Regions from separate parts of the Streptomyces pallidus (ex Mingjun et al. 2026) genome, predicted to be linked through region 2. Evidence: riboswitches for the same ligand, from Rfam matches in the RefSeq annotation. Region 2 holds a riboswitch; each other region holds the start of a gene.
What was found. A riboswitch is a leader RNA that binds a small molecule or an ion and turns the genes downstream of it on or off. The one in region 2 is predicted to bind cobalamin.
Positions count from the first base shown of each region.

Region 1: linked by a shared signal. The riboswitch ahead of ACSHWO_RS11925 (ribonucleoside-diphosphate reductase subunit alpha) and the one ahead of ACSHWO_RS10910 (energy-coupling factor ABC transporter permease) in region 2 are both predicted to bind cobalamin.
Region 3: linked by a shared signal. The riboswitch ahead of ACSHWO_RS32795 (5-methyltetrahydropteroyltriglutamate--homocysteine S-methyltransferase) and the one ahead of ACSHWO_RS10910 (energy-coupling factor ABC transporter permease) in region 2 are both predicted to bind cobalamin.

Region 1 covers NZ_CP196181.1:2,793,715-2,799,686, reverse strand. The annotation lists gene ACSHWO_RS11930 (ribonucleotide-diphosphate reductase subunit beta) at 1-474, opposite strand, end outside; gene ACSHWO_RS11925 (ribonucleoside-diphosphate reductase subunit alpha) at 474-2,885, opposite strand; cobalamin riboswitch at 3,033-3,155, opposite strand; gene ACSHWO_RS11920 (GNAT family N-acetyltransferase) at 3,222-3,719, opposite strand; gene ACSHWO_RS11915 (Uma2 family endonuclease) at 3,798-4,379, shown strand; gene ACSHWO_RS11910 (YbdD/YjiX family protein) at 4,443-4,646, opposite strand; gene ACSHWO_RS11905 (carbon starvation CstA family protein) at 4,643-5,972, opposite strand, start outside.
Region 2 covers NZ_CP196181.1:2,567,757-2,573,728, forward strand. The annotation lists gene ACSHWO_RS10885 (L-serine ammonia-lyase) at 1-588, shown strand, start outside; gene ACSHWO_RS10890 (hypothetical protein) at 868-1,194, shown strand; gene ACSHWO_RS10895 (SsgA family sporulation/cell division regulator) at 1,371-1,778, shown strand; gene ACSHWO_RS10900 (AMIN-like domain-containing (lipo)protein) at 1,926-2,456, shown strand; gene ACSHWO_RS10905 (flavodoxin family protein) at 2,514-3,269, opposite strand; cobalamin riboswitch at 3,602-3,799, shown strand; gene ACSHWO_RS10910 (energy-coupling factor ABC transporter permease) at 3,828-4,520, shown strand; gene ACSHWO_RS10915 (energy-coupling factor ABC transporter substrate-binding protein) at 4,525-4,875, shown strand; gene cbiQ (cobalt ECF transporter T component CbiQ) at 4,879-5,628, shown strand; gene ACSHWO_RS10925 (energy-coupling factor ABC transporter ATP-binding protein) at 5,625-5,972, shown strand, end outside.
Region 3 covers NZ_CP196181.1:7,338,802-7,344,773, reverse strand. The annotation lists gene aceB (malate synthase A) at 1-1,183, shown strand, start outside; gene ACSHWO_RS32800 (3-hydroxybutyryl-CoA dehydrogenase) at 1,180-2,052, shown strand; cobalamin riboswitch at 2,275-2,397, shown strand; partial or broken gene ACSHWO_RS32795 (5-methyltetrahydropteroyltriglutamate--homocysteine S-methyltransferase) at 2,400-2,952, shown strand; gene ACSHWO_RS32790 (hypothetical protein) at 3,004-3,324, opposite strand; gene gap (type I glyceraldehyde-3-phosphate dehydrogenase) at 3,663-4,661, opposite strand; gene ACSHWO_RS32780 (GlxA family transcriptional regulator) at 4,768-5,724, opposite strand; gene ACSHWO_RS32775 (TspO/MBR family protein) at 5,805-5,972, opposite strand, start outside.

The DNA of each region.
Region 1 (5,972 bases), 230 kb from region 2:
CAGCCGCTCGATCTTCTCGACCGAGTCCATCCACTTGAAGCAGAACTGGGCCTTCTCGCGGATGGAGGGGATGTTCTCCACCGCGGCGAACGCGGCCGCCCGGTCGTCCGGGTCGGGCAGGTAGGTGTCGAGCAGCGTCAGGTAGAACTGGACGTGCACGGCCTCCTCGAACAGCTGGCGCGACAGGTACAGGCGCGCCTCCGGGGAGTTGATGTGCTTGTACAGCGTCAGGACCAGGTTGTTCGCCACGATCGAGTCGCCCGTCGCGAAGAACGCCACCAGCCGGCCGATCATGTGCTGCTCGGCGGGCGTCAGCTTCGCCAGGTCGGCGACGTCCGAGTGGAGGTCGACCTCCTCCACCGTCCACGTGTTCTTGATCGCGTCCCGGTAGCGCTCGTAGAAGTCCGGGTAGCGCATCGGGCGGAGCGTCAGCTCGAAGCCCGGGTCCAGGAGGTTCTTGTCGGTGGAGCTCATTACTGGCAGGCCTCGCAGGACTCGGGGTTCTCAAGGGAGCAGGCCAGCGCCTCGGCGTCGAGGGCCTGCGGGAGGGGCGTGGCGGTCGCCGGGACGGCGGCCGGGACGGCGGTGCCGGACGCGGCGCGCGCGATCCTCGTCGCGGGGCGCGAGCGCAGGTAGTACGTGGTCTTCAGGCCCTGCTTCCAGGCGTACGCGTACATCGACGACAGCTTGCCGATGGTCGGCGTCTCCATGAACAGGTTCAGCGACTGCGACTGGTCCAGGTACGGCGTACGGGCCGCCGCCATGTCGATCAGGCCGCGCTGCGGGATCTCCCACGCCGTGCGGTACAGCTCGCGGACCTCGGCCGGGATCCAGCTGAAGCCCTGGACCGAGCCGGAGGAGTCGCGCAGCGCCTCCCGGGTCTGGGCGTCCCACACGCCGAGCTTCTTCAGGTCCTCCACCAGGTAGCCGTTGACCTGGAGGAACTCGCCCGACAGCGTCTCGCGCTTGAACAGGTTGGACACCTGCGGCTCGATGCACTCGTACACGCCGGCGATCGAGGCGATCGTCGCGGTCGGCGCGATGGCCAGCAGCAGCGAGTTGCGCATGCCGGTCGTCGCGATCCGGGCGCGCAGCGCGTCCCAGCGCTCCGGCCAGGTGAGCTCGACACCGTAGTGGTCGGGGTGCAGCACGCCCTGGGCGGTACGGGTCTGCTCCCAGGCCGGGAGGGTGCCGTGCTTCTCGGCGAGGTCGGCGGAGGCCTCGTAGGCCGCCAGCATGATCCGCTCGGCGATCTTCGTGGAGAGGGCCTTGGCCGCGGCGGAGTCGAAGGGCAGGCGCAGCTTGAAGAAGACGTCCTGGAGGCCCATGGCGCCCAGACCCACCGGGCGCCACTTGGCGTTGGAGCGGCCGGCCTCCTCGGTCGGGTAGAAGTTGATGTCCACGACCCGGTCGAGGAAGGTCACGGCGGTGCGGACGGTCTCGTCCAGGCGCTCCCAGTCCATCTCGCCCGTCTCGGCGAGGACGAACGCGCCGAGGTTGACCGAGCCGAGGTTGCAGACGGCCGTCTCGCCGTCGTTGGTGACCTCGATGATCTCGGTGCACAGGTTGGAGGAGTGGACGACCGTGCCCGGCAGGGCGGTCTGGTTCGCGGTCCGGTTGGAGGCGTCCTTGAAGGTCATCCAGCCCTGGCCGGTCTGCGCGAGGGTGCGCATCATGCGGCCGTACAGCTCGCGGGCCGGCATGGTCTTCTTGGCCAGGCCCGCCTGCTCGGCCTTGACGTAGGCGGCGTCGAACTCGTCGCCGTACAGGTCCACCAGCTCGGGCACGTCGGCCGGGGAGAACAGCGACCACTCGCCGTCGGCGTTCACGCGGCGCATGAACTCGTCCGGGATCCAGTGCGCCAGGTTCAGGTTGTGCGTACGCCGGGCGTCCTCACCGGTGTTGTCGCGCAGCTCCAGGAACTCCTCGATGTCCGCGTGCCAGGTCTCCAGGTAGACGGCGGCGGCACCCTTGCGGCGGCCGCCCTGGTTCACGGCGGCGACGGAGGCGTCGAGGGTCTTCAGGAACGGGACGATGCCGTTGGAGTGGCCGTTGGTGCCGCGGATCAGCGAACCGCGGGCGCGGATGCGGGAGTACGACAGGCCGATGCCGCCGGCGTGCTTCGACAGGCGCGCGACCTGGTGGTAGCGGTCGTAGATCGAGTCGAGCTCGTCCAGCGGGGAGTCCAGCAGGTAGCAGGAGGACATCTGCGGGTGCCGGGTGCCGGAGTTGAAGAGCGTGGGGGAGGACGGCAGGTAGTCCAGGCGGCTCATCAGCCGGTACAGGGAGGCGACTTCCTCGACCGCCTCGATGCCGTCGTTCTCGGCGAGGCCGCAGGCCACGCGCAGCATGAAGTGCTGCGGGGTCTCGATGACCTGGCGGGTGATCGGGTGGCGCAGCAGGTAGCGGCTGTGCAGGGTGCGCAGGCCGAAGAAGCCGAAGCGGTCGTCGGCGCCCTCGCCGAGGGTGTGCTCGACCAGCGCGTCGAGGCGGGCCGCGTGCAGCCGGACGAACTCGGCGGTGCGGTCGGCGATCAGGCCCTCGCGGTGGCCGACCTCGACCGAGGCGGAGAAGGAGGTGGCGCCCTGGCCCGCGGCCTCCTCGGCGACGGCGATCGTCAGCAGGCGGGCGGCGAGCCGGGAGTAGGCCGGGTCCTCGGAGATCAGACCGGCCGCGGCCTCGGTGGCCAGCCCGCGCAGCTCGGCCTCGTCGGCGGCCGCGCTGCGGCCGCGCAGGGCGGCGGCGGCGACCCGGCCGGGGTCGGTGTCGGGAAGGTCGGCGGTCAGCTCGGTGAGGGTGCGCAGCAGCGCGGCCCCGGGGCCCCCCTCAGTTCCGTTGTCGGACGGGTCGGACTCGGCGCGCGGTGCGGAAGGCGCGATGGTCACGGGGGGAGCTCTCCCTCGCTCGGCTCCGGGACGGCGGCGGTGCGGGCGCGAGCGGGCGCGCGCGGGCAAGGGCCCGTCAGGGCAGCACCGCGCGGCGTCCACCGGCCCTACCGCGGGGCCCGGACGTGGTCGGCACCCGGTTCGGTCGAGCCGGGCGCACTGTCGGCAGGTCGTCGGACTTCGGTGACACCGATGGGTGTACTTCATACCGTTGCGGGACAGTTCCGGATTCGCACCGGATTCCCCTGCGGCGACAGCGAGGATGAGCATACATGTGGGGGGAGGTTTCTGTGTGACCCCCTAGATGTTGTGTCCGCCCCTTTGCTGAGCGTGGCCTCACAGCTCCAGTCGGTAGGTGAGCAGGGTCAGTGCGGGGATCGGGGACCAGTCCAGTTCCGGGGTGCGGACGAAGCCCAGGCGGGCGTAGATCCGCTGGGCGCCGCGCATCGCAGGCTGGGTGGACAGGGTCAGCGCGGTGACCCCGTCGAGGGCCCGGGCCCGCCCGATGCACGCCCGTACGAGGGCCTCTCCGACGCCCGCGCCGCGCGCCTCGGGCGCCACGGCCAGCATCCGGAACTCGGCCTCGTGCGGCCCGGCGACGTCGGCGAGGGGGCTCCCGGGCGGGGCGAAGGTCACCCCGCCGAGCACCTCCCCGCCCCGGACGGCGACGAGCACCTCGCCGTGGCCGGCCCGGCCGGCCACGTCGCGCAGGACGTTCAGGTAGCTGTCGTCCTCGTTCCGGTCGAGCAGCCCGTCGCCGGTGTAGGCCTGCCCGGTGATCTCTCCCAGTCGTTCGTACTCGGCGGTCGCGGCGACGCGGATGTCGATGTCCATGCCGCCGAGTGTGCCGGACGGGGGCGGGCGCCCGGCGCTATCGTCGGAAGCAGCACCGTCGAGGAAGGCGAGCGAGGCATGACCGTGATGACCGAACGTCCCCAGATCCTGACTGAAGAGTTCGAAACCCTCGCCCGGATAGCCGCCCGCGAGATCGAGGGGTTGAGGCTGGAGTTCATCGGCGGGAAGCTGGGGGTCAAGGCGATGCCGGATGGGGACCACGGGATGATCATCCAGTGGCTGCTGAGGGTCTGCATGCAGCACCGACCTGAACTCTTCCTGCACAACCAGGGCATCAAGGTCGATCGATATCGTGCTGGGCGGGCCATTCCGGATGGCGTGCTGGCGCCCAGCCAGGCGTTCGTGGGGCAGGGTGACTGGTGTGACCCAGACCCTGTCCTGATGGTTGTCGAAGTGACCTCGTGGGACTCTGACACCGACCGCCGGGACCGTCGGGAGAAGCCCCGCGCCTATGCGGAGGCCGGCATTCCCGTCTACTTGCTGATCGATCGGGCCAAGTGCGAGATGTCCGTCCACAGCGAGCCCAGCGGGCCACGATACGAGAACGTGCGCACAGTGCCGTTTGGCAAGGAGATCGAGCTGCCCGACCCCGTTGGCATCACGCTCCAGACCGATCCCCTCAAGGACTGGGTGCGCTGACCCCGCGGTATGAGAAGGGCCCTGCCGGCGATCCGGTGGGCCCTTCTCGCGCAAGCGCATCGCTCAGCAGCAGCGGAAGCCCGAGCGGGGGTCCGCCTCGCGGGCGTCCGTACGGGCGCGTTCGAAGGCGCGGCGGGTCATGACCTCGGCGCCCGGGTCGTGGGAGCGGGCGTGCGCGACGTACCGGTCGTACGCCGCCTCGCCCGAGAACTCCCGCAGGTAGAACCGCGCCTTCGCCAGCGCGCCGCGCACCGCGCCGCCGCTCACGCCACGGGCTCCTTCGTGCGGCCGCCGCCCGAGTCGAGGCCGGCGGCGGCGAGTTCGGCCCGTTCCTGCGGGGTGGCGAGGAGCCCGGCCGGAGCGATGATCCTCGACTCGGTCCACGGGACCTCGGTCAGCCGGACCGATTCGGGGCTGCGGACGGCGCGGACGCAGGTGCGGGCCGCGTCCAGCAGCACGATGACGATCAGGACCGCGAACAGCGCGGACAGGACGCCGTCGACGGTGGCGTTGAGGACCACCGTGTGCATCTCGTCCATGTTCTTCGCGGGTGCGAGCACCTTGCCGGCGTCGATGCCGTCCTGGTACTTGTCGCGCTGGGCGAAGAAGCCGACCTTCACGTCGTCCGAGAAGACCTTCTGCCAGCTGGCGGTGAGGGTGACGGCCACGTCCCAGGCGAGCGGCACACCGGTCACCCAGGCCCACCTGAGCCGACCGGACTTGACCAGCAGGGTCGTGCAGACGGCCAGGGCCACCGCGGCGAGCAGCTGGTTCGCGATGCCGAACAGCGGGAAGAGCTGGTTGATGCCGCCCAGCGGGTCCTTGACGCCGACCCACAGGAAGTATCCCCAGGCGCCGACGACGAGCGCGCTGGTCAGCCAGACGCCGGGCTTCCAGCTGATGTCCTTGAAGGACTTGTGCACGTTGCCGAGGGTGTCCTGGAGCATGAACCGGCCGACGCGGGTGCCCGCGTCCAGCGTGGTCAGGATGAACAGGGCCTCGAACATGATGGCGAAGTGGTACCAGAAGGCCTTCATGCCGGCGCCGCCGAGGACGGCCGAGAAGATCTCCGACATTCCGAGTGCGAAGGTCGGCGCGCCGCCCGTGCGGGACAGCAGGGTGGCCTCCTCGACGTCCTTCGCGGCCTGGGCGAGGAATTCGGGCGAGACGCTGAACCCGAGGTTCGTGACCGCCTCGGAGGCGGTCTGGACCGTGGTCCCGACGACTCCGCCGGGGGAGTTGACGGCGAAGAACAGACCGGGCTCGACGATGCAGGCGCAGATCATCGCCATGACGGCGACGAACGACTCGGTCAGCATGGAGCCGTAGCCGATGACCCGGACCTGGGTCTCCTTCTGGATCATCTTCGGGGTGGTGCCCGAGGAGACCAGGGAGTGGAAGCCGGACAGCGCGCCGCAGGCGATGGTGATGAAGACGAAGGGGAACATCGACCCGGCGAAGACCGGGCCGTCCCCGCGGGCGGCGAAGTCGGTGATCGAGGGCATCCGCAGGGTCGGCATGGCGATGACCACGCCGAGGGCGAGCATCGCGATCGTGCCGATCTTCATGAAGGTGGAGAGGTAGTCGCGGGGC
Region 2 (5,972 bases):
CGCAGCGAGTGGACGACGATCTACGCGATGGCGGTGAACGAGGAGAACGCGGCGGGCGGCCGCGTCGTCACGGCCCCCACGAACGGCGCCGCGGGCGTCCTCCCGGCCGTCCTGCACTACTACGTGAACTTCGTGCCGGGCGCGGACGAGGACGGCGTGGTCCGCTTCCTGCTCGCCGCGGGCGCGATCGGCATGCTGTTCAAGGAGAACGCCTCGATCTCCGGCGCCGAGGTCGGCTGCCAGGGCGAGGTCGGCTCCGCCTGCTCGATGGCGGCGGGCGCCCTGGCCGAGGTCCTGGGCGGCACCCCGGAGCAGGTCGAGAACGCGGCCGAGATCGGCATGGAGCACAACCTGGGCCTGACCTGCGACCCGGTCGGCGGCCTGGTCCAGATCCCGTGCATCGAGCGCAACGGCATGGCGGCGGTCAAGGCGGTCACTGCCGCGAGGATGGCCATGCGCGGCGACGGCAGCCACAAGGTCTCCCTGGACAAGGTCATCAAGACCATGAAGGAGACCGGCGCCGACATGAAGGTCAAGTACAAGGAGACGGCCCGCGGCGGCCTCGCCGTCAACGTCATCGAGTGCTGACCTGACCCGGTCTCCGTACGGACGGGACCCCGGGCGCCGCGGCGCCCGGGGTCCCGTGCGTTTCCCGGCAGCCACTCGCCCGACCTGCGGCAACCGCCCGGATTTTCCCGGACGTTGAGGTTTGACGTGGATTGATCACGCTTCAGGGCGAACCGTGGGGGCTGGGGGTGGTACGGGGTGGTCCGGTGCGCAAGGGTGATCACGTGACGTCGCGGCCCCACCCCGGCGGCCGGCCAACCGCCGTGGACCGCAGCCCCTTCCCCTACGGAGGACCTCACCATGGCAAGCACCCGTAGCGCCCGCGTGATCGCCGCGCTCGCCGCGCTCCCTCTCGCCGCCCTGCTCTGCTCGGGCACCGCCGAGGCCGACAGCGGAGCCGGGGCGGGCATCTCGTCGAACGCGGCCGCGGCCGAGATCTTCGGCAGTGGCGTCCTCGGTTCCAACGCCGGCAACTCCTCGACCACCCAGCAGGTCGCCACCGGCTCCGGGGCGACCAACCAGAGCAACGGTGTCCAGCTGGCCGGAACCGACTCCGCGACCGTCGGGCAGAGCAACGGGAACGTTCCGCTCGTCGTCTCGCCCGTCCCGGTCGAGCCCGTCCCGTAGCCGCCCGGTGACCCTGCGGGCCCGTCCTCCGGCCGGAGGGCGGGCCCGTTCCCGTTCCTGTGCGAGGACGGGTCCGGGGACCCCCGGACCCGGGACTTTCGACCCGGTGGTGCGGGCCCGGGGGTGGACTAGCTTGGCGAGTCCCCCGTCACACCCCGAAGGGAGGGGAACCGGCCGTGGCCGTCATCGAGCACCGCGTCCTCCCCGTCCGCCTGGAGGCCGCCCCCGAGCCCGTCCCGCTGCAGGCGGCCTTCACGTACCGCTCCGACCGGCCCTGGGAGCTCGCCCTGGACTTCCAGGGGGCGGGCCGACACCTGGCGCGCCGGGTGTTCTCGCGGGACCTCCTGCTCGACGGGGAGGCGTGCGCCACGGGCGCGGGCGACATCCGGGTATGGCCCCGTCGGCGCCGCAGCGAGCCGCGGGTGTACCTGGCCTTCAGCAACGGCGAGCAGAGCTGTGCGGTCTCCGCCCGGGCCAAGGACGTCCGGGCGCTGTGCCGGCGGCTGGTGGAGTTGGTGCCCAGGGGCGAGGAGCAGCGGCACTACGACCTCGACGCGGAGCTGGACGGCCTCCTGATCAGGTGACGCGCCGACCCCCCGTCCACGAGGTGCCGGTTCGGGCGATTTCAGCGGAATGAGAATTTTGGTCGGTTTCGCCGCAACCATCGGCGCGCAGGGAGTGTCTCCGGCAGTGACACAGGTCCCCGTCTCTTGAGAACCAGGGGGGACGTCATGAACCACCTCCGCCGCCGGCAGACCGTGGCCCTTGCCACGGTGGCCCTCCTCACCGCCGGAATCGCCCTCGCCGCGCCCGCCTCCACCGCCCCGGCCCCGGCCGCCGCGGCGGCCGGGCGCACCGCCCTCCCGCTCGTCGTGAACGCCCGCTGGGCCGGGCACTGCGCGTACGACCGGATCGTCGTCGACCTGCGGGGACGTGTCCCCGACGTCGAGGTCACCCGCGTCCCGAGGCTGTACCGGGACGGGTCGGGCGAGCCCGTCCCGCTGGCCGGGAAGCACTTCCTCCAGATCCGCCTGCACCCCGCCGACGCGCACCTGCGCTCCGGCGAGAGCGCCTACCGCGGGCCGAAGCTCGCCACGATCGACCTGCCCGCCCTGAAGGGCTTCGCCATGACGGGCGACTTCGAGGGGTACGTCACCTTCGGCGCCGCCTTCGACAGCAGGCCGTCGTACACCTCGTTCACCCTGCGCTCGCCCGACCGGTTCGTGCTGGACGTCGCGCACCGCAGCGTGTGCTGCGGCTGAGTCGAGCCCCCGTACGGCCGGACGGCCCTGCGACCGTCCGGCCGTACCGCCTGGCCGTCAGCGGTGCTCGGGGTTGGGGTAGTCGAAGCGGCAGCCGGCGTCCCAGGCCGAGCGCTGGTTGCCGTGGGCGGGGATGCCGCCGGAGCGCTTGAGCAGGGCCGCCAGGTGCATCAGGTTCCACGACATGAACGTCGTGTTCCGGTTGGTGAAGTCGTTCTCCGGTCCGCCGGAGCCCGGGTCGAGGTAGGAGGGGCCCGGACCGGCCTCGCCGATCCAGCCGGCGTCGGCCTGCGGCGGGATCGCGTATCCGAGGTGCTGGAGGCTGTAGAGGACGTTCATGGCACAGTGCTTCACGCCGTCCTCGTTGCCCGTGATCAGCGCACCGCCGACGCGCCCGTAGTAGGCGTACTGGCCCTTCTCGTTCAGGATCGAGGAGCAGGCGTAGAGCCGCTCGACGACCTGCTTCATGACGGAGCTGTTGTCGCCGAGCCAGATCGGCCCGCACAGGACGAGGATGTCGGCGTCCATGATCTGGCTGTACAGGACCGGCCACTGGTCGGTTTCCCAGCCGTGCTCGGTCATGTCCGGCCAGACCCCGGTGGCGATGTCGTGGTCGACGGCGCGGATCAGGGAGGTCCGGGCGCCGGCCGCCTCCATGACGGCCCGGCTGCGCGTGATCAGACCCTCCGTGTTGCTGGTCTCGGGCGAGCGTTTGAGCGTGCAGTTGACGTAGACGGCGGTCAGGTCGGAGTAGTCGAACGCCCCGGCGTCCGTCCCCCGCTGCGGGTTCGCGGTGTCGTGTTCGGCGGCCACCCTCCCAGCCTGCGGCGACGCCGGGCCCCACGGCGACCGGAGGGCGCCCGTCCGGGGGGCGCTCCCGGCCCCCTCCCGGTCGGACGCCCATGCCACCGCTCCCGGCCGCACCCCGCGCACGCCCCGGCGGCGCCGGTTGGAGCGCATGAACGGAAGAGCGCCCCAGCACGCGCCGGTCCGCCCCCGACGGCTGACCGGGCCAGAACTTCCGCGCCCCTGCCGTCGTTTCGCCCGTCCGCCCCCGAGCACACCGGTACGCCGCCGGCCCGAAGCGGAATCTCCGGGCCCAACAGGCGCGCCGGAGCCGGGTTGTTACGGGTCCGCGGGGCGGACTAGGGTCATCAGGCCTTGGTGTACGGGAAACCGGTGCAAGACCGGTGCGGCCCTCGCCACTGTGAACGGGAAGTCCGGCTCCACTCCTGCGGGAAAGCCACTGGGCAGCGCGGGTAGGGACCCGCACCGCCCGGGAAGGCGGAGCCAGGGCATCAGTACCCGTGAGCCAGGAGACCGGCCAGGGCGCGTTGTCCATCCACGAGGTGCTGGAGAGGTCTCCCACTCATGCATATAGCCGAGGGCTTCCTGCCCCCCTGGCACGCGGTCGCCTGGGGCGCCGCGTCCGCCCCCTTCGTCGTCCACGGGGTGCGCGCCCTCACCCGCGAGGTGAAGGCCAACCCCGAGAGCACCCTGTTGCTCGGCGCGTCCGGCGCGTTCACCTTCGTCCTGTCCGCACTGAAGATCCCGTCGGTGACGGGCAGCTGCTCGCACCCCACCGGGACCGGGCTCGGCGCGATCCTGTTCCGGCCGCCCATCATGGCGGTGCTCGGCACGATCACCCTCCTCTTCCAGGCGCTGCTGCTCGCACACGGCGGACTGACCACGCTCGGCGCCAACGTCTTCTCCATGGCCATCGCCGGACCCTGGTCGGGCTACTGCGCCTACCTGCTGCTGCGGCGGTGCAACGCCCCGCTGATGGTGTCCGTGTTCTTCGGCGCCTTCTTCGCCGACCTCGTCACCTACTGCGTGACCTCGGTCCAGCTGGCGCTGGCCTTCCCGGACCCGGGCACGGGCTTCCTCGGCGCGCTCGCGAAGTTCGGCGGCATCTTCGCCGTCACCCAGATCCCGCTCGCCGTGAGCGAGGGCCTGCTGACCGTCCTCGTGATGCGGCTGCTGATGCAGTCCAGCAAGTCCGACCTGGTCCGGCTGGGCGTCGCCAAGCTCAGCGGCCGCTCCGAGCAGAAGACGGCGGTGTGACGCGATGAACCCGAGCCGGAACACGAAGATCAACGTTCTGCTGCTGCTCCTGGTGGCGGCGCTGGCCGTACTGCCCCTCGCCCTCGGCCTCGGCGAGGGCAAGGAGGAACCGTTCACGGGTGCCGACGCACAGGCGGAGGCGGCCATCACCGAACTGAAGCCGGACTACGAGCCCTGGTTCTCCCCGCTCTACGAGCCCCCGTCCGGAGAGGTCGAGTCGGCCCTGTTCGCCCTCCAGGCGGCGCTGGGCGCGGGCGTGCTCGCGTACTACTTCGGCGTCCGCCGGGGCCGCCGCCAGGGCGCGGCCGCCGCGGCGGCGGGCGGCGACGCCCCGGCTCCCACCCCGGAGTCGTAGCCGGTGCTGCCGATCGACGTGGCCGCGCACAGCAGTCGCTGGCGGGGCCGCCATCCGCTGGAGAAGGCGCTGCTCGGGCTGGGTCTGACCATCAGCGCCCTGTGCCTGCCGCCCTGGCCCGGCGGACCGCTCGTGGCCGCCGCGACCCTCGCCGTGCTCCTCGGGCCGGCCGGGGTCGCCGGGCGGCAGCTGTGGCGGGCCTTCCGGATCCCGCTCGGTTTCTGCTTCACCGGGGCGCTGCCGCTGCTCGTCGCGCTCGGCGGCCCGGCGGGTCCGGTCTCGCTGGCCCCGCACGGGCCGCGGCTCGCCGCCGAACTGCTGCTGCGCACGTCCGCGGCCTCGCTCGGGGTGCTGCTGTTCGCGTTCACCACGCCCGTGTCGGACGTGCTGCCCCGGCTGGTCCGGGCCGGGGTGCCGGCGCCGGTGGTGGACGTGGCCCTGGTCATGTACCGCATCGGCTTCCTGCTGCTCGACTCCCTCGCCCAGGTGCGGCGCGCGCAGGCGGCCCGCCTCGGGAACACGGGCCGGGCGGCGGCGTGGCGTTCGGTGGCCGGGCTCGCCGCCACCTCGTTCGTACGGGCCTTCGACCGCGCGGCGCGGCTCCAGTCGGGCCTCGCCGGGCGCGGCTACGACGGTGCACTGCGGGTGCTCGTCCCCGAGGCGACGCTCTCCTGGCGCTTCCTGGCGGCCTCGGCGGCCCTGCTCGCGGCCGTGACCGCACTGACCCTCACCCTGAAGGGGCTGTACCTGTGAACCCGTTGGTGGAACTGGCCGGAGCCGGCTACGCGTACGAGGACGGCCCGGCGGTGCTGACCGGCGTGGACTTCGCCATCGCCGAGGGCCGGGCGCTGGTCCTGCTCGGCCGCAACGGCAGCGGCAAGACCACGCTGATGCGGCTGCTCAGCGGTGGCCTGCGGCCCGGGTCGGGCGAACTGCGGCTGGACGGGACTCCCGTCGGCCACGACCGGGCGGGCCTGACCCGGCTGCGGACGGCGGTCCAGCTGGTGGTCCAGGACCCCGACGACCAGTTGTTCGCCGCCTCGGTGGAGCAGGACGTGTCCTTCGGCCCGATGAACCTCGGCCTGCCCGCCGCGGAG
Region 3 (5,972 bases), 4.8 Mb from region 2:
GCTCGACGCCTGCCGGCGGCGCGTCGACCCGCCCACGCCCGGGGGCAGGGGGCACCGCCTCGTCGCGCGGCCCGCGACCCTCATGGTGCGGCCCCGCGGCTGGCACCTCGCCGAGGAGCACCTGAGGGTCGAGGGACGTGCCCCGTCCGCCTCGCTGGTCGACTTCGGGCTGTACTTCTTCCACTGCGCCCGACGGCAGGTCGACGCCGGCTCCGGACCGTACTTCTCCCTCCCCCAGCTGGAGAACCGCTACGAGGCCAGACTCTGGAACGACGTGTTCCGGCTCGCCCAGGACCTCCTCGGCATCCCCCGCGGCACGGTCCGCGCCACCGTCACCGTCGAGACGGTCACCGCCGCGTTCGAGATGGAGGAGATCCTCCACGAACTGCGCGAGCACAGCGCGGGCCTGACCGCCAGCTGCTGGAACTACCTGTTCAGCGTCATCAGGACCTTCGGCCACCGCACGGACTTCCAGCTGCCGGACCGCGCCGCGATCACCATGACCGCCCCCTTCATGCGGGCCTACACCGAGCTGCTGGTGCGCACCTGCCACCGGCGCGGCGCCCACGCCATCGGCGCCACGGCCGCCCACCTGCCGGGCGAGGACCCGACGGCCGAGCAGGCCGCCCTGGCCAGGGTGCGCCTGGACGAGAAACGGGAGGCCGAGGACGGCTTCGACGGCTCCCGGGTCGCCCACCCGGGCCTGGTCCCGGTCTGCCGCGAGGTCTTCGACGGGGTGCTGGGCGACCGCCCCCACCAGCTCGACCGCACCCGCGAGGACGTCGCCGTCACCGCCGCCGACCTCCTCGCGGTCCGCCGCTCCAGCGGCCCTCCCACGCGGGAGGGCGTCCGCGCCGACGTCGCCGTCGCCCTGCGCTGCGTCGAGGCCTGGCTGCGCGGACAGGGGGTGGTGGCCCTCCACGGCCGGCTGGAGGACGCCTCGACCGCGGAGGTCGCCCGGACCCAGCTCTGGCAGTGGCTGCGCCACCGCTCCGTCGACCGCGACGCCGTACTCGCCGTCCTCGACGCGGAGTGCGCGGCACTCGCCGCGGAACGGCCCGGCGCCCTGGTCCCCCAGGCCCGGGCGGTGCTGGAGCGCACCGCACTCGGACGGGACCTGCCGGCCTTCTTCACCGCCGACGCCTACACCCGCCACCTGGTCCGGACGGACGTGCGGTCGTGAGCGCCGCCGTCAGCAGGGTCGGGGTGGTCGGCGGTGGGCAGATGGGCGCCGGAATCGCCGAGGTCTGCGCTCGGGCCGGCCTGGACACCGTCGTCTGCGAAGCCGGCGACGCCGCGGCCCGGGCGGCCCGCGAACGCGTGGCCGTCTCACTCGAACGCGCCGTCCAGCGGGGCAAGACCGACCGGATCTCCGCCGAGCACGCCCTCACCCGGCTCGTCTTCTCCGGCACCCTCGACGACCTCGCCGACCGGCAGCTCGTCATCGAGGCCGTCACCGAGGACGCGGCGGTCAAGACCGCGACCTTCGCCGCCCTCGACAAGATCGTCGCCGATCCGGAGGCGATCCTCGCCACCAACACCTCCTCCCTGCCCGTCATGCGCCTGGCCATGGCCACCGGCCGCGCCGACCGGGTCGTCGGGCTGCACTTCTTCAACCCCGTCCCCGTCCTGCCGCTGGTGGAGGTCGTCCCCTCGCTGCACACGGCCCGGGAGACCGTGGAGACGGTGGAGGCGTTCGCCCGCGAGACGCTGGACAAGACGGTGGTCCGGTCGCAGGACCGGGCCGGTTTCGTCGTCAACGCCCTCCTGGTCCCCTACCTGCTTTCGGCCGTTCGCATGGCCGAATCCGGCTTCGCCACCGCCGCCGACGTCGACGCCGGCATGGAGCTGGGCTGCGCCCACCCCATGGGACCGCTCAGACTGGCCGACCTGATCGGGCTCGACACCGTCGCCGCCATTGCGGAAGCCCTCTACGACGAGTTCAAGGAACCCCTCTACGCCCCGCCGCCGCTGCTCCAGCGGATGGTGCAGGCAGGACGGCTGGGCCGCAAGTCCGGCCGCGGGTTCCACACGTACGACCGGGACCGATGAGGGGCCCGGTGGTGCCGCCGGGCTGAGGGGCCCGGCCGCGCGGGTGCGGGGGTGCAGCGGAGTGGTGTCCGCCGCACCCCCGTCGCGCTGCCCGCCCGGGGCCGCGGTGCGTCCCGTCTCCCCGTCCGGATCAGGGACAAGGCCTCCGGGACCGGCGTGGGACCCCGTAGGCTGGCCGGGCAGCTGGTTCGCCCCGTCCGCCAGGCGGGATGCGTCGCAAGAGGGAACCCGGTGGGAATCCGGGACTGCCCCGCAGCGGTGAGCGGGAACGACCGCCGTCACACGCACTGGGTCCGCAGGGGCCTGGGAAGCGACGGCCAGTAGGTGTCCGCCGGGTGGATCGCCCCGGCCGGCAGGTCGCCCTGGCGCTGCGCGACGAGGTGAACGACCTGGCGGCGGCCGGGACCTCCGTCATCCAGGTCGACGAGCCCGCGCTGCGCGAGACCCTGCCGCTGCGGGCGGCCAACCGCGCCGCGTACCTGGAGTGGGCGACCGGGGCGTTCCGGCTCACCACGGGCGGGGTCCGCCCGGACACCCAGGTCCACACCCACATGGGCTACGCGGAGTTCGGCGACGTCGTCCGGGCCATCGACGACCTCGACGCGGACGTCATCAGCCTGGAGGCGGCCCGCTCGCACATGCAGGTCGCGCGGGAACTCGCGGCCCACGGCCACCCCCGCGAGGCCGGCCCCGGGGTGTGGGACGTCCACAACCCCGCGTGCGAGCACGGACGAGGCGACCGCCCTGCTGCGCGGGGGACTCGAAGCCATTCCGGCGGAGCGGCTGTGGGTCAACCCGGACTGCGGTCTGAAGACCCGCGGCTGGCCCGAGACCCGCGCCTCGCTGGAGCACCTGGTCGCGGCCGCGCGCACCGTCCGCGCGGAGCTGGGCGCGTCCTGACGGCCCCGGTCCGGGAGGGCGCCGCCGCGCGCCCCCCGGACCGGCGGCGGGTCAGCGCCAGATCGTCTGCACGTTGTCGAACTGCACCCAGGTGACGGGGTTTGCGGAGTTGATGTCGAGGCGGCAGGCGTTGATGCCCTGGCTGTTGTCGCGGGCCGCGGTGGCGCGCACGTACCAGACCGGGCGGGCGCAGTCGGCCGGGCGCGTACCGGTCCTGGTGTCGGCGGTGAAGGTGCCGGTGATCTGGCCGCGGGCTTGGAGGAAGGCCGTGCCGGCGACGGTGGTCAGGCGCACCTGCGGGGTGGCCCCCGTCGCCGGGGTGGCGCCGGCCTCCAGGACGAGGTCGGGCGCGCGATCTCGGTCCGCAGCCACGTCTCACCGCCGCGCTTCTCCACACCGAGGTTGACGCCGTGCCCGAAGCCGCGCAGGTACATGTGGCCGGTGATCCGGGCGGTCTCGGTGAGGCGCGGCAGGCACAGGTCGCCGCGGGACTTGCGGGCGTGTGCCGAGGCGTCTGCTCCGCGGCGGGTGGGCCGCCCGGCGTGGCGTGCGCTACGTGAGGGGTCCCGCACCCGGACGCCGACGCCCTCCGCGCGCGGCGACCGCATGCGAAAAGCGGGTTCCCGGCTGCCTCGTCGGCAGTCGGGAACCCGCTCGGTCCGCGGGGGCATCGGGACGGTCTGCCCCGCGGAGGCCCGGCTCGACCCGCGTCAGCGGGCGGCGAGGAGGGTGAGGGTGTCGATCACTCGGTTGGAGAAGCCCCACTCGTTGTCGTACCAGGCGACCACCTTGACGTGGCGGCCGTCGACGCGGGTGAGGGCCGAGTCGAAGATCGACGAGGCGGGGTTGCCCACGATGTCGGACGACACCAGCGCGTCCTCCGAGTACTCGAGCACGCCGGCCAGCGGACCCTCCGCCGCGGCCTTGTACGCCGCCAGCACGTCCTCGCGCGTCACGTCGCGGGAGACGGTCGTGTTGAGCTCGACGATCGAACCCACCGGAACCGGAACGCGGATCGAGTCGCCGTTCAGCTTGCCGTCGAGCTGCGGCAGCACGAGGCCGATCGCCTTGGCGGCGCCGGTCGTGGTCGGGACGATGTTGACGGCGGCGGCGCGGGCGCGGCGGGGGTCGCGGTGCGGACCGTCCTGCAGGGCCTGCTCCTGCGTGTAGGCGTGCACCGTCGTCATGAAGCCGTGCTCGATCCCGGCGAGCTCGTCGAGGACGGCGGCCAGCGGCGCGAGAGCGTTGGTCGTGCACGAGGCGTTGGAGACGATCGTGTGCTCCGCCGGGTCGTACGCGTCGGTGTTCACGCCGTACGCCAGCGTCACGTCCGCGCCGTCCGACGGGGCGCTGACGAGCACCTTCTTCGCGCCTGCCTTGATGTGGGCGCGGGCGGCCCCGGCGGACGTGAAGCGGCCGGTCGACTCGAGGACGATCTCCACGCCCAGCTCGGCCCAGGGCAGCTGCTCCGGCTCGCGCTCGGCGAGGACCGTGATGCGGCGGCCGTCCACGACGAGGGTGTTCCCGTCGACGGTCACCGGGCGGCCCAGGCGGCCGGACGTCGAGTCGAACGCGAGCAGCCGCGCGAGCGTGGTGGGCTCGGAGAGGTCGTTGATGGCGACGACCTCGAGGTCGCTGTTGCGTTCGAGCAGCGCGCGGAGCACGTTGCGTCCGATGCGGCCGAATCCGTTGATGGCGATGCGAGTCATGAGCGGTGTCCCTTCTGTTCGCCATCAGATTCGCTTCCTTGATCCTCCGACGACAGTGGCGGGATCGCCATGGTTCAAAAGGATCTCGCCACACCGCGGGGGCGGGCTACTCGCCCTGGGTGAAGGTGCGGCGGTACTCGGTCGGGGTGGTGCCGAGGATGCGCTGGAAGTGCAGCCGGAGGTTCGCGCCGGTGCCGAGGCCGACGTCGGCGGCGATCTGCTCGACGCTCCGCTCCGAGCGTTCGAGCAGCTCACGGGCCCTGTCGACCCGGGCACGCATGATCCACTGCATGGGCGTGTACCCCGTGTCGTCGGCGAAGCGGCGGGAGAACGTGCGCGACGACACCGCCGCGTGCTCGGCGAGCGCCTCCAGGGTCAGGGGCTCGGCGAGCCGGCGCAGGGCCCACTCTCGGGTGGCGGCGAACCGCTCCCCCAGCGGCTCGGGCACGCTGCGGGGCAGGTACTGCGCCTGGCCGCCGCTGCGGTAGGGGGCCGCGACCAGGCGGCGGGCGGCGTGGTTCGAGGCGGCCACACCGAGGTCGGCGCGCAGGATGTGCAGGCACAGGTCGATGCCCGAGGCGGCGCCCGCGGACGTCAGCACGCTGCCCTCGTCGACGAACAGGACGTTCTCGTCGAGCCGGACGAGCGGATGTTTGGCGGCGAGCGCGCGTGCGTAGTGCCAGTGGGTCGTAGCGCGCTTGCCGTCGAGCAGGCCGGTGGCGGCGAGCGCGAACGCGCCGGTCGAGATGGCGGCGAGCCGGGCTCCCCGCGCATGGGCGGCGACCAGGGCGTCGATGACGCCCTGCGGAGGGTCCTCGCGGTCCGGGAACCGGTAGCCGGGCACGAAGACGATGTCGGCCCATGCGAGCGCGTCGAGCCCGTGGTTCACGTGGTACGAGAGACCGTCACCGCCGGTGACGAGCCCGGGGGCGGCGCCGCACACCCGCACCTCGTACGGCATGCTCGCCCGGGTGGTGAAGACCTGGGCGGGGATGCCGACGTCGAGCGGCTTCGCGCCCTCCAGGACCAGGACGGCGACGCGGTGCAGGCGGGGCTTGGACACGCCTAGAGGGTACGCGGAAGTCCGACATTCAAGCACATGTGCGACACGGTCTGCGGTGGCACCGCGCACCGGACCGGCGGTCACCGGTTGAGCCACCAGATCGCCCCGTTGAGCACGGCCGCGTACGCCACCCACAGCAGGTAGGGCAGCAGCAGGTAGGCGGCGGGCCGGTACACGCGGGCGAAGGCCGCGACGGTGAACCCGATCGACACCAGCAGCAGACAGATCTCGACCAGCGCCGCACCGTA